Regions from separate parts of the Rhodopseudomonas sp. G2_2311 genome, predicted to be linked through region 3. Evidence: riboswitches for the same ligand, from Rfam matches in the RefSeq annotation. Region 3 holds a riboswitch; each other region holds the start of a gene.

Region 1 (4,236 bases), on a different contig from region 3:
CAGCTGATCGATCAGCTCCGGCGCGACCGGATCGGTCGTGAAGCGGCGGACGTCGCGGCGCCACGCGATCAGCTCGGCGAACTTCTCCCGAAACGCTTCGTCGAACACCGGCGGGTTGGCGTTGGCGGCTGCGATCTCGGCCGGATCGGTCATCGCCGCCATCTTGTTCAGCACCGTACTCACAGCTTGCCCGCCAGCACGTCGGCGAGATCGGCGACGTCCGTGAGCAGCCGCGAAGCGGCGCGCACCAGCGGCACGGCGAGGATCGCGCCGGTGCCTTCGCCGAGCCGCAGCCGCAGATCGAGCAGCGGCGCGGCATCCATCGCCTGCAGCGCGAGATCATGGCCGCGTTCGGCCGAGCGATGGGCGAATACGCAATAATCGCGGGCTTCCGGCGCCAGCCGCACCGCCACCAGCGCCGCGGCCGTGGCGATGAAGCCATCGACGATCACCGGCCGGCGCTGCGAGGCGGCGCCCAGCACCGCGCCCGCCATCATGGCAATCTCCAGCCCGCCGAACTCGGCCAGCACCTCCAGCGGTGCGGTGGCGGGGCTGCGCATCGCCGCCTTTTCGATCGCCGCCTTCTTCTTGGCCATGCCGTCAGCATCCTGGCCGGCGCCGATCCCGATGCTCTGATCGAGCGGCGCCGGGCCGAGGCGGTGCAGCAGCAGCGACGACGAAGCCGTGTTGCCGATCCCCATCTCACCCAGCGCGATCACGTCCGCGCCCGCGGCGATCTCGGCGCGTGCCAGTTCGGCGCCGCGATCGAGTGCCTGGCACGCCTCCGCGACGCTCATCGCCGGCTGACGCGCCGCGTTGGCGGTTCCCATCCGCACCTTGGCGTCGATCAGATCGGGATGCTTCGGCAACTCGGCGGCGACACCGGCGTCGATCACCCGGACGTCGACATGGTTGGCGGCTGCGAATGCGTTGGCGGTGGCCTTACCGGCCAGATAGGTCATCACCATCGCTACCGTCACGGCGGACGGATATTGCGACACGCCTTCTTCGGTCAGGCCATGGTCGCCGGCGAACACCATCAGCACCGCGTTGTCGAGTTGCGGCGGTTGCGGGTGCCGCATCATGGCGAGTTCGATCGCGAGGTCTTCGATCCGCCCGAGCGAGCCGAGCGGCTTGGCCTTGCCGTCCACCCGCGCCCGCAAGGTTGCTTTCAGCGACGGGTCGACCGGGGTGATCGACGGCGGCTGCCAGGTGACGAGGGTTTCGGTCGGCATCAGATGGTCCTTTGGTTCGGCAAGGCGCGCAACTGAGGCAAACGCGCAAGCCCGGTCAACACCACCTTCGCGTTGTTGACCCGCAACAGCGTCGCAGCTAGCGTGCCGGACGATGGTCCTTCCGCAAGGAAGGTGAAAAGGGAAGCCGGTGGGAGACGCGGTGCGTCTCGATCCCGGAGCTGCCCCCGCAACTGTAAGCGACGAGCCATCGCCGAGGCCACTGGGAATTCCTGGGAAGGCGGCGAATGGCGGCGACTCGCGAGCCAGGAGACCTGCCATCGCGTATTGTGCTTTGAAGGGTCGTCGGGGCGGGGTGCACCGGACGGAAGCAGTGCGGACGGCAAAGGCCTCTCCCGCGCGTTCCGACAAAGCTCGATAGCTGACGCGATGATTCGAGCCCGATGGATTCCGAGCCCCCTGCCGATGTGAGCGCCGACCCGCCGCGCATGCTGCCTGGCGCGCCGGTGATGGTCAGCGTCTGCACCACCTGCAAGACGATCGACGGCGTCGCCGTCGGTGCACCGATGCTGGAAGCCGTCCGCGCCGCGCTGGCCGGCGCCGGCGCGGTGCAGGTGCGCGCCGTGCAGTGCCTGTCCGCATGCAAGCGTGCCGCCACCGTCGCGGTGTCGAGCGAAGGCGGCTACACCTTCGTGTTCGGTGATCTCGATGGCGCCGGCGGCGCTGACGCGGTGGCGACGTTCGTGGCCTCCTATCAGGACAGTCACTACGGTTTGGTGCCGTGGCGGCAGCGACCTGAAGTCCTGCGCAAGGGCACCGTCGTCCGCCTGCCGCCGCCGCAATGGTCTCCCGACGATGGGCGGGCGCCGGCATGAGCGCGCTGATCTCCACCCTGGTGCTCGGCGGCGCGCGCTCCGGCAAATCGGTGTTCGGCGAACGGCTGGTCACAGGCAGCGGTCTCGCCAGGATCTATCTCGCGACTGCCACCGCCAGCGACGACGAAATGTCCGATCGCATCGCGCATCACCGCGCCCGCCGTGGTGACGGCTGGACCACGATAGAGGAGCCGCTCGGGCTGGTCGATGCGCTGACCCAGCACGCCGGCCGCGGCCGCGCCGTGCTGGTCGATTGCCTGACGCTGTGGCTGTTCAACCTGATGGAAGCCGGCCGCGATCCCGAGGTCGAGGCGAGGCGGCTGGCGCGCTATCTCGGCGTCGCCGCCGGTCCGATCGTGCTCGTCTCCAACGAAGTCGGCCTCGGCCTGGTGCCGGAAACACCGCTCGGCCGCGCCTTCCGCGACGCGCAAGGCCGCCTCAATCAGACTATCGCTGCCGCCGTGCCCCACGTCGCCTTCATCGCCGCCGGCCTGCCGCTGTGGCTGAAACGCCAATCAGGAGAGTAGTTCATGACCGCCCGCGTTCCCGTCACGGTGCTCACCGGCTTTCTCGGCGCCGGCAAGACCACGCTGCTGCGCGCGCTGCTCAATCAGTCGAGCGGCCGCCGCATCGCGGTGATCGTCAATGAATTCGGCGATGCCGGTTTCGACGGCTCGCTGGTCGAGGATTGCGGCGCGTCGGTGTGCGCGCCGGGCGACATCGTCGAACTCACCAACGGCTGCATCTGCTGCACGGTCGCCGACGATTTCATCCCGACGATGGAAAAGCTGCTGAACCGCGACACGCCGCTCGACGCGATCGTGATCGAAACCTCCGGGCTGGCGCTGCCGCAGCCGCTGCTGAAGGCGTTCGCCTGGCCCGCGGTGAAGACGCGCGCCACCGCCGACGGCGTCGTCACGGTGGTCGACGCGCTGGCGCTGAGCGAAGGCCGGGTGCCGCTCGACGACGATGCGGTGAAGGCGCAGCGCGACGCCACGCATGACGATCCGATCGAGGAAGTGTTCGAGGACCAACTCGCCTGCGCCGATCTGGTGGTGTTGTCGAAGAGCGATCTGGTCGCGCCCGACCAGCTTGCCGCGCTCGAAGCCAAGCTGGCGAGCCGGGTGCGGCCGAACGTCCGCATCGTCCGCTCGCATGGCACGCTGGCGCCGTCGGTGCTGATCGGGCTCGATGCCGAAGCCGAGAATGATCTTGCATCCCGCGCCGGCCATCATGCCGAAGGCGAGGAGCACGATCACGACGATTTCGACTCGCTGGTGATCACGCCGCAGCCGGCGGAGACGCTGGACGCCATGAAGGCGCGCGTCGGCGATGCGCTGGGGCTCGAGGGCGTGCTGCGCGTCAAGGGCCATGCTCGGGTCGCCGGCAAGCCGGCCCCGGTCGTGGTGCAGGCGGTCGGCTCGCGCATCGATCTCGCCTTCGCCCGTCCCGATGCCGAGCGTCCCGACCATCTGGTGGTAATCGGCCTCAAAGGCTTCGACGCCGACGCCGCCCGCCGCGCGCTGGCGGGGTAGTTCATATGCCTCTCCCCGTCATTGCGAGGAGCGAAGCGACGAAGCAATCCAGGGGCATCGGCCCCGAGTCTGGATTGCTTCGCTTCGCTCGCAATGACGTAGAGAGGGTGGTCGCACAGCAACGGTGCTCCAGATGCACCTGAAGCTCGACACCAGCGTCAGCATCGACGACGGCGATGTCGCGCGCGATCTTGGTCAGGCGACGGCCGATATCGTGGTGTTGTCGGCGGCCGACAGCGATCTTGCGGCGTTCGGTGCTGCGCGGGCCGGAATGCCGGACGACTATCCGACGCTCCAGCTCACCAATTTTCTGGCGCTCGGCCATCCGGCCTCGGTCGATCTTTATGTCGAGCGCACGCTGGCGAAAGCCAAGCTCGTCATCCTGCGGATGCTCGGTGGCGAGGCCTACTGGCCGCATGGCGTCGACAGCCTGCGGCGCGATGCGCTGGCGCGGGGCGCGCAGTTCGTCTGTATTCCGGGCGAGATGGAGTGGAATGCGGAGCTGGCTGCGCGTAGCACCGCCGATCTCGACGATGCTCACGCGCTGTGGCGCTATTGCAGCGAGGGCGGCGCCGAGAACATCCGCTTAGCGCTGCGCTACGCCGCCTGGATGATCCTGCGCGACGACTGCCC
Region 2 (4,236 bases), on a different contig from region 3:
CGGGCGCCGATCTCTGCCTCGCCGAAGGCGTGATGGGGCTGTTCGATGGCGGCAGCGCCATCGGCGCGTGGGGTAACGGCGCAACCGCCGATATCGCCGCGTTCACCGGCTGGCCGGTGGCGCTGGTGATCGACGTCGCCGGTCAGGCGCAGTCCGCCGCCGCTCTGGCGCTCGGGTTTGCCGGCTATCGCAACGACGTCCGCATCGCCGGCGTCATCCTCAACAACGTCGCCAGCCCGCGCCATGAAGCGCTGGTCCGCGATGGTTTCGCCGCGCACGACATTCCGGTGCTGGGCAGCTTCGAGCGGCAACGCGATCTCACGCTGAAGAATCGCCATCTCGGCCTGGTGCAGGCGCGCGAGACCGCGAGGCTCGACACCCGCCTGCAGCAACTCGCCGACAGCGCCATGCGTGGTATCGACCTCGACGCGCTGATCCGCGCTGCGCAGCCGGCGCGTCCGATCGCATCGACGATACGTCCGCTGCCGCCGCCCGGCCAGCGTATCGCGCTGGCGCATGACGATGCGTTCTCGTTCATCTATCCGCACCTCACCGCCGGCTGGCGCGCGGCCGGCGCCGAGATCGTGCCGTTTTCGCCGTTGAATGATGAAGGCCCCGATCCATCCTGCGACACCGCATGGCTGCCGGGCGGCTATCCCGAGCTACACGCCGGGCGACTTGCGGCGGCGACGCGATTCAAGGCGGCGCTCGGCGCATTCGCGGAAACCCGCCCGGTGCACGGCGAGTGCGGCGGCTACATGACGCTCGGTGCCGGCCTGATCGATGCCGACGGCACGCGCCATGCGATGGCCGGACTGCTCGGCCTCGAAACCGACTTCGCCAGCCGCAAGCTGCATCTCGGCTACCGGCTCGCGACCTTGCAGGCCGCAGCCGCCGGCCATGCGGCGGGCACCGTTCTGCGCGGCCATGAATATCACTACGCGCGCGTCGTCGCCGTGGCGGACGAGCCGCTCGCCGAAATCCGCGATCCCGCCGGCCGACTCACTGATGAGACCGGCAGCCGCCGCGGCCACGTCACCGGCACCTTCTTCCATCTGATCGATGTCGCCGAGGGGGCGATCGCCTGATGTCCAACTCTTTCGAAAGCGCCGCTGCACCCGGCCGCATCACGCTGGTCGGCGCCGGCCCGGGCGATGCCGACCTGCTGACACTGCGCGCGATCAAGCGCCTGCAGGCCGCAGACGTGGTGCTGTACGACGACCTCGCCGGCGAAGACTTCATGGCGTATCTCGATCCCAACGCCGAGATGGTCGCGGTCGGCAAGCGCGCCGGCCATCCCTCGCCGCGCCAGGATGAAGTCAGCCGGCTCGCGATCAGCTACGCGCTGCATGGCAAGCATGTGGTGCGGCTGAAGGCCGGCGATCCGACACTGTTTGCCCGCGCCGACGAGGAGCTGCGGGCCGCGCGCGAGGCCGGTATCGCGGTCGAGATCGTGCCCGGCATCACCACGGCGACCGCTGCTGCCGCCACGATCGGCGCATCGCTGACCAAGCGCGGCGTCGCGCGCCGGGTGCAGTTCGTCACCGGCCATGATGTCGACGGCCGCCTACCGCGCGATCTCGACCTCGCAGCGCTGGCCGACGCCACCGCAACGACCTGCGTCTATATGGGCAAGGCCACCTTCCCGGCCCTCGCGGCGCAACTGATCGCCCGCGGCCTGGACGCAGCGACGCCGGCCGTGATGGTCGAAAGCCTCGGCTCCGATGCGACCAACGTGCAACGGGGCAGCGTCAGCGAGATCGCCGCGCGCCTCACCGCCGACCGGCCGGCCGGCCCCTGCATGATTTTGTACGGCGCAGCGCTGGAGGAGAGCTGATCGCCAGCACGCGGCCGGCGACGACGACGCGTTCACTGCCGCGGCGCGGCCGCCGCAACGCCTCGGCGCTGGCTGATCTGCTCGATCGCGTCGGATAGTCGATCGAGCGCAACCGGCAGCATCGCGCCGCCGCAGACCGTGAGCTGATCTGGAACAACGATCCGTCGGCTAGCCGGATAGGCCTGCTGGATCGCGGGATGCAGCAGCAGAGCCTTGCCCTGATCTTCAGCCACCGGCTGCTCTTCGGATACGAGTAAAAGGTCCGGCCGCGATGCGACGATCGCTTCGAGCGAGGCGAAGCCGCCATAGGCGAAACCAAGGTCGGACGCCGCATTCGACAGGCCAGCGGTCTGCAGCAGCGAGCTGAGCAGACTATCGCCGCCGGTCACCCAGCCGCGCCGCGACAACGCCAGCACCCGGCCCTGCCACCGCGAGGCGGTGCGTCGTGCCCGCTCCGCGGCCTGATCGACCGACGCGATCATCGCCTCCGAGCGTTCAGGATGGCCGACCAGCGCGCCGACTCGTCGGATCTGAAGTTTCACCTCGTCGATCGTCCGCGGCACGTCGAACTCTTCGACCGGAATGTTCTGCGCGCGCAGCAACTCGCGCGTGGCACGCTTGCCGTAGCGGCCGGCCAGCACCACGTCGGGCGCGAGCATCAACAGATCCTCGGCCTCACCGGACAGCTTCGGAAATCGCTCAGCCTCCTTGGCGAGCCACGACAGCCTCGGATCACGCGCATACGGTCCGAGGCCAGCGATCTGGTCGGCATCAGCCAGGGCGATTAGCAACTGATCGGTGCACATGTTGATCGAGGCGATCCGCTTGGAGGCGGCGAACGCTGGCGAGGCCAGCAAACCAACGGCGGCGACCACCAGCAACAAGCGGGAACGCCAGCGAGGCGCACGCCGGTCACGCAACGCGACGGGGGGCCGGACGCCGCAATGCGGCGCAATTGTTCTGTCCAAGACGACATCCTCCGCCGGCCCATCGCCGAACGAGTTGCACACCATGCACCGGCCGGTCTCCTGGCTCGCGGATATCCGTCGCGTCCGCCTTCCCGGCCAGTTCGGCCAGTGGCATTCGAGGACGCTCCGATCCGCCCACAGTTGCGAGGGCAGCTGCGGCATTGGGGCATCGCCCCGCACCGCATTCCCGTTTCACCTCTCTCAGCGAAAGGCACCGGTACACGTCTGGGTTAAGCACGTCGCCCAGCCCCCGGCAAGACGACCATCTTCCGCAGCCTACCTGGCAAGCAAAAAGCCGGGAGGTGCAGTCAGGCACCACCCGGCTTGAACTTCACGGCTTCTCGCCGCCGGTTCGCTTACTTTCGCATCGGCGTGGTTGCGCCCGACTGGCCGTCCGAGCTCGGCGTCGTCGAATTGGTCGCGCCGTGCGCGCTGCCCGAGCCCTGACCACCACGATCGGAGTTCGACGGGCCGCCACCGCCCGCGCCGCCGCCAGCCGCGCCACCGGCGCCCGCGCCTGCTCCACCGGCTCCTGCGCCGGCACCGCCGGCCCCGGCACCACCACCCGCGCCGCCGCCGGCTCCACCGCCGCCACCACCGCCTTGGGCCATCACTTGGCTCGCGCCAAGCGCCAGCACTGCGAGCACGGCCATCGCTGTCGTCGTCTTCCGCACCATCATCGTCGCTCCTGTCATTGTTCTGATTGCTGAGTTGCGCAGAGGTCAACGGAGCTTCGGAGACGCCGTTCCTAACTAACCAGTCGCGTCTTCAGGTCGCGGCGTTCCAGCCGGGCAACAGGAACAACCGACCATGTTCGGCTTTTCCCCTCGCCATCAACGACGAGGAACTGCAGATGAAAGCTCTGACCTGGCACGGCAAGAACGACATCCGCTGCGAGAGCGTGCCGGATCCGAAAATCGAACACGGCCGCGATGCGATCATCAAAGTGACGGCCTGCGCGATCTGCGGTTCGGACCTGCACCTGATGGACGGCATCATGCCGTCGATGCAGAGCGGTGACGTGCTCGGCCACGAGACCATGGGTGAAGTCGTCGAGGTCGGTTCCGAGAATACCAAGCTCAAGGTCGGCGATCGGGTGGTGGTCCCGTTCACCATTTCCTGCGGCGAATGCTTCTTCTGCCAGCGCGGCTTCTATTCAGGCTGCGAGCGATCGAATCCCAACGCCAAAGCGGCTGAGAAGATGTGGGGCCATTCGCCCGCTGGCCTGTTCGGCTACTCGCATATGCTCGGCGGCTATGCCGGTGGTCAGGCCGAGTATCTGCGCGTGCCGTATGCCGACGTCGGTCCGATCAAAGTGCCCGATGGACTGACCGACGAGCAGGTTCTGTTCCTGTCCGATATCTTCCCGACCGGTTTCATGGCAGCGGACTTCTGCAATCTCAAAGGCGGCGAGACAGTTGCGGTGTGGGG
Region 3 (4,236 bases):
ATCGCCCTAGAACTTCACGTTGTAGGAGAGTTCAGCAGTGCGCGGCATGCCGAGGATCCACTGCGACGTGCCGCCGGAAGTCGCATAGACGGTGTCGAACAGATTATAGACCCGCAGTGCCAGCGTCTGCCGGGCGTCCGGCTTCCACATCAGCCCGGCATTGACGACGTTATAGGCCGGCCGCACCAGCGTATTGGCGTCGTCGGCCCAGGTGTCGCCGACGAGCTGGATGCCGGCATTGGCCGACCAGCCCGGCGCGAACGCCCAGGTCGCCCAGATGTTGCTGACGATCTGCGGCACGTTGTTGGGGACGTTGCCGGCGTAGTTCACCGCCCGGCCGCCGACCACCTGGGTGAAGTCGTCGTATTTGGCCCGCAGCCAGGCGACGTTGGCGTCGAGCCGGATGGTTTCGGTGACCTTGAGGCCGGCCGAGGCTTCGATGCCGCGCGACGATTGCTGGCCGATCTGCAGCGGATTGGTGTTGGCGGGGTTCTGAGGATCGCGCGCCAGCAGGTTGTTCTTGACGATGTGATACGCCGCCAGGGTCCATTCCGCGCGACCGCCGGCGAGCTGCTGCTTGATGCCGACCTCCACCTGCTTGCCGGTCGAGAGCGAGAAGTCGCGGTTAACGCCTGTCATGGTGATCAGGTTGGTGACCGGATCGACCGCGGTCGAATACTGACCGTAGATCGAGAGGTTCTCGATCGGATTGTACACCGCGCCGACCCGCCAGCTCGGCGCCGAGTAGGTCTTCTCGAAACTGTTCGAAGGCGAGAGGAAATCGGTGCGCTGCACCGTCGGATTGTCGGAGCGGATGCCGCCGATCAACGAAAGCTGGTCAGTCAGGCTGAGCCGGTTCTCGGCGAACACGCCATATTGCGTCGTCAGCGTATGGAAGCTCGGCCGCGTCGGGCTCACCGGCAGGAAAGTGCCTGGATCGAAATTGTACGTGGGCACCGAGGAAGTGCCGGCGTAAGGCGAGTTGTTGGTGTGGGTGAAGGCGATGCGGTTGACGTCGAAACCGGCGACGAATTCGTTGGCGAGGCCGAAGACATGGCCCTTGAAGGTGGTGTCGAAGCGGTTGCCGATCTGCTCCTGGTCGTGAAAGATCTCGATATAGGAGCTGCGGTTGATATTTCCGGTGGTCGGGCTGAACGCGTAGCTCTCGACGTCCTTCCAGTGCCGGTGCGTGCTGAGATAGTAGGTGACGTTCTTCACCGAGACGCCTTCGGCAACGTCCCACTCGGTCTTGAGCTGGGTCCAGTTGTCGCGATAGCGGATCGAGGCATCGCCGACATTGTAGTTCTGGAAGCGCAGCGACTCGTCGAGCCGGCCGTTCACCAAAGGCGTGCCGAAATAGCGCGACGGGCTGCGGTCGGCGTAGTCTTCGCTCAGCGTGAAGGCGAGATTGTCGGCGGCCTGCACCCGCACCGAGCCGGACACCGCGACGTTCGATGTCTTGTCACGGTCGACCCAGCCGTCCGACATGTTGCCGATCGCCGCCAGCCGATAGCTGACATTGGGATTGATCGGGCCGCCCGAGTCGACCGCGAGGCGCCGGGTCAGGTTGGTGTCGAGCGAGATCTCCGCCTCGTTGCGCGCCACATCGAGCGGCTTCTTGGAGATCACGTTGATGGCGCCGCCGATCGCGCCTTCGCCATACATCACCGAGGCCGGGCCGCGCAGCACTTCGATGCTCTGCGCCGTCCAAGTATCGAACGGGAACGTCATGGTGCCGGAGCCGACATACAGCCGGGTGCCGTCGTAGAGCGACATCACCGTGCCGTTGCCGGTGAAGCCGCGCGTGGTGAAGGCGAGGCCGCCATTTCCCGGACGCGGGCTCGCGGTGAACCCGGTGGCGTTCTGCGTCACCGCGTCGATCACGTTGTGCTGGCCGCGCTCGGCGATGGTTTCGGCGCGAATCACTTCGACGCTGGCCGGTGTTTGCAGCGGCGTCAGGCCGAGTCGGCTGCCGGTCGACGACGGGGTGCCGAGGTTGAAGGTGGGGGCGGTCGACGCGGTCGTCGTCGGCTGAGTGGGCGCGGGGGCCGGCGTTGCGACCGGACGCGCGGCAGCGCGGCGCTGGCGCGACGATCCGGCATTGGCCGTCGCGCGCGGCTTGGCGGCACGTACGGTCTGGCCCTCGACCACGATCGGGTCGAGACCGCGCGGATTGGCCGAGGCGGTTTGCGCAAGGCCGTCGACCGGCCAGAGCAGAGGGACGAGGGCGACAGAGGACAGCAGGCGACGATTGCGCCCGAGAGGCAGAACGGCGGGAGTCATTTTCTTGGCTCGCGGCTAACGTGGCACGTCACCGCGAAACAGGTCTGCCGCAGCCTTCTTGTGGGCTACGGTTCGACACGCACCAGGACACCCCGCCCGATGTGCTCGCGTGTGACCACGACTGACGGCAGGTCTCCTGGCTCGCGGGTCGTTGCCGTTCACCGCCTTCCCAGGACGAAAGCCCAGTGGCGTGTGGCGAATGGCTCGCCGCTTACAGTTGCGGGGGCAGCCGCGGAATAGAGCCCGAAGACCCGCACCGCGTTCCCTATTGATCCCTTTCGGGAACCGTCGCTGGTCACGGTATTGGACATACGGCAGCGGTGTCAACGAACCGAACGGAAAAAATCCAGTCAGTCCAAGGGGCAGCGGCTGCACTATGAAATTACCTATCGCAGCGACGATGAATGTAATGTTATAACATCACATCACTAGGTCAAGCAGTCTGAGGAACAATGCCGGAGGCGCTCCGGGGCACGTTCCGGCGGCCACCGCGCCGAAGCGGGTCTGTCCATCCGCAACCGTCATTGTTATTTCGCGATTTCTGCGTATATTGCGTCGCAACGCGTGCTGGTGCCCGGTCCTATTCGGCCGGGCCTGTTTTTTGCGATTTCAGATTGCGATTGCCCGGCGCGTTTCAGACATAGGCTGGCTTCGGCGCGCCCTTCGGCGCATCCCGCGGTGTGCCTATGATCTCGCTGATCAGGCAACGCCCGCAGGACCGACAGAAGAGCCATGACCCTCCGTAACATCGCCATTATCGCCCACGTCGACCACGGCAAGACTACTCTTGTCGACAAACTGCTGCAGCAGTCCGGCACCTATCGCGACAACCAGCGCCAGGTCGAACGGGCGATGGACTCCAACGATCTCGAACGCGAGCGTGGCATCACCATTCTGGCGAAGTGTACGTCGGTGGTCTGGGGCGACACCCACATCAACATCGTCGACACACCCGGCCACGCCGACTTCGGCGGCGAAGTCGAGCGCATCCTGTCGATGGTCGACGGCGTGATCGTGCTGGTCGACGCTGCCGAGGGCCCGATGCCGCAGACCAAGTTCGTGGTCGGCAAGGCGCTGAAGCTCGGCCTTAAGCCGATCGTGGCGATCAACAAGGTCGACCGCTCCGACGCCCGCGTTACCGAAGTGGTCAACGAGGTGTTCGACCTGTTCGCCGCACTCGACGCCACCGACGAGCAGCTCGACTTCCCGATCCTGTACGGCTCCGGCAAGAACGGCTGGATGTCGGACAAGCCGGACGGCGATCCGAGCGAAGGCATGAAGCCGCTGTTCGAGCTGGTGCTCAAGCACGTTCATCCGCCGGTGGTGGAAGAAGGTCCGTTCCGCCTGCTCGGCACCATCCTCGAAGCCAATCCCTATCTCGGCCGCATCATCACCGGCCGCATCGCTTCGGGTACGGTGAAGCCGAACCAGGCCGTCAAAGTGCTGTCGCGCGACGGCAAGCTGGTCGAGCAGGGCCGCATCAGCAAGATCCTCGCCTTCCGCGGCCTCGAGCGCGTGCCGCTCGATATCGCCGAAGCCGGTGACATCGTGGCGATCGCCGGCCTGACCAAGGGCACCGTCGCCGACACCTTCTGCGATCCGGCGGTCGATACCCCGATCCAGGCGCAGGCGATCGATCCGCCGACGGTGTCGATGTCGTTCATCGTCAACAACTCGCCGCTCGCCGGCACTGAAGGCGACAAGGTGACGAGCCGCCTGATCCGCGACCGCCTGCTCCGCGAGGCCGAGGGCAACGTCGCGCTGCGCGTCGTCGAATCCGCCGACAAGGACGCGATGGAAGTGTCGGGCCGCGGCGAATTGCAGCTCGCGATCCTGATCGAGAACATGCGCCGTGAAGGTTTCGAACTCAGCGTGTCGCGTCCGCGCGTCGTGCTGACCCGCGACGAGAACGGCCAGCTGCTCGAGCCGGTCGAGGAAGTCGTGATCGACGTC

Evidence for each region. A riboswitch is a leader RNA that binds a small molecule or an ion and turns the genes downstream of it on or off. The one in region 3 is predicted to bind cobalamin.
Region 1: linked by a shared signal. The riboswitch ahead of VRZ08_RS04570 (DUF1636 domain-containing protein) and the one ahead of VRZ08_RS11025 (TonB-dependent receptor) in region 3 are both predicted to bind cobalamin.
Region 2: linked by a shared signal. The riboswitch ahead of VRZ08_RS05950 (ABC transporter substrate-binding protein) and the one ahead of VRZ08_RS11025 (TonB-dependent receptor) in region 3 are both predicted to bind cobalamin.

The regions. Positions count from the first base shown of each region.
Region 1 is NZ_JAZDRK010000002.1:345,001-349,236, forward strand. It holds gene bluB (5,6-dimethylbenzimidazole synthase) at 1-153, opposite strand, end outside; gene cobT (nicotinate-nucleotide--dimethylbenzimidazole phosphoribosyltransferase) at 180-1,235, opposite strand; cobalamin riboswitch at 1,332-1,530, shown strand; gene VRZ08_RS04570 (DUF1636 domain-containing protein) at 1,637-2,068, shown strand; gene cobU (bifunctional adenosylcobinamide kinase/adenosylcobinamide-phosphate guanylyltransferase) at 2,065-2,595, shown strand; gene cobW (cobalamin biosynthesis protein CobW) at 2,599-3,603, shown strand; gene cobN (cobaltochelatase subunit CobN) at 3,737-4,236, shown strand, end outside.
Region 2 is NZ_JAZDRK010000003.1:110,317-114,552, reverse strand. It holds gene VRZ08_RS05960 (cobyrinate a,c-diamide synthase) at 1-1,088, shown strand, start outside; gene cobA (uroporphyrinogen-III C-methyltransferase) at 1,088-1,837, shown strand; gene VRZ08_RS05950 (ABC transporter substrate-binding protein) at 1,870-2,805, opposite strand; cobalamin riboswitch at 2,838-3,039, opposite strand; gene VRZ08_RS05945 (hypothetical protein) at 3,162-3,485, opposite strand; gene VRZ08_RS05940 (zinc-dependent alcohol dehydrogenase) at 3,659-4,236, shown strand, end outside.
Region 3 is NZ_JAZDRK010000006.1:5,065-9,300, reverse strand. It holds gene VRZ08_RS11030 (PepSY domain-containing protein) at 1-2, opposite strand, end outside; gene VRZ08_RS11025 (TonB-dependent receptor) at 7-2,283, opposite strand; cobalamin riboswitch at 2,392-2,588, opposite strand; gene typA (translational GTPase TypA) at 3,016-4,236, shown strand, end outside.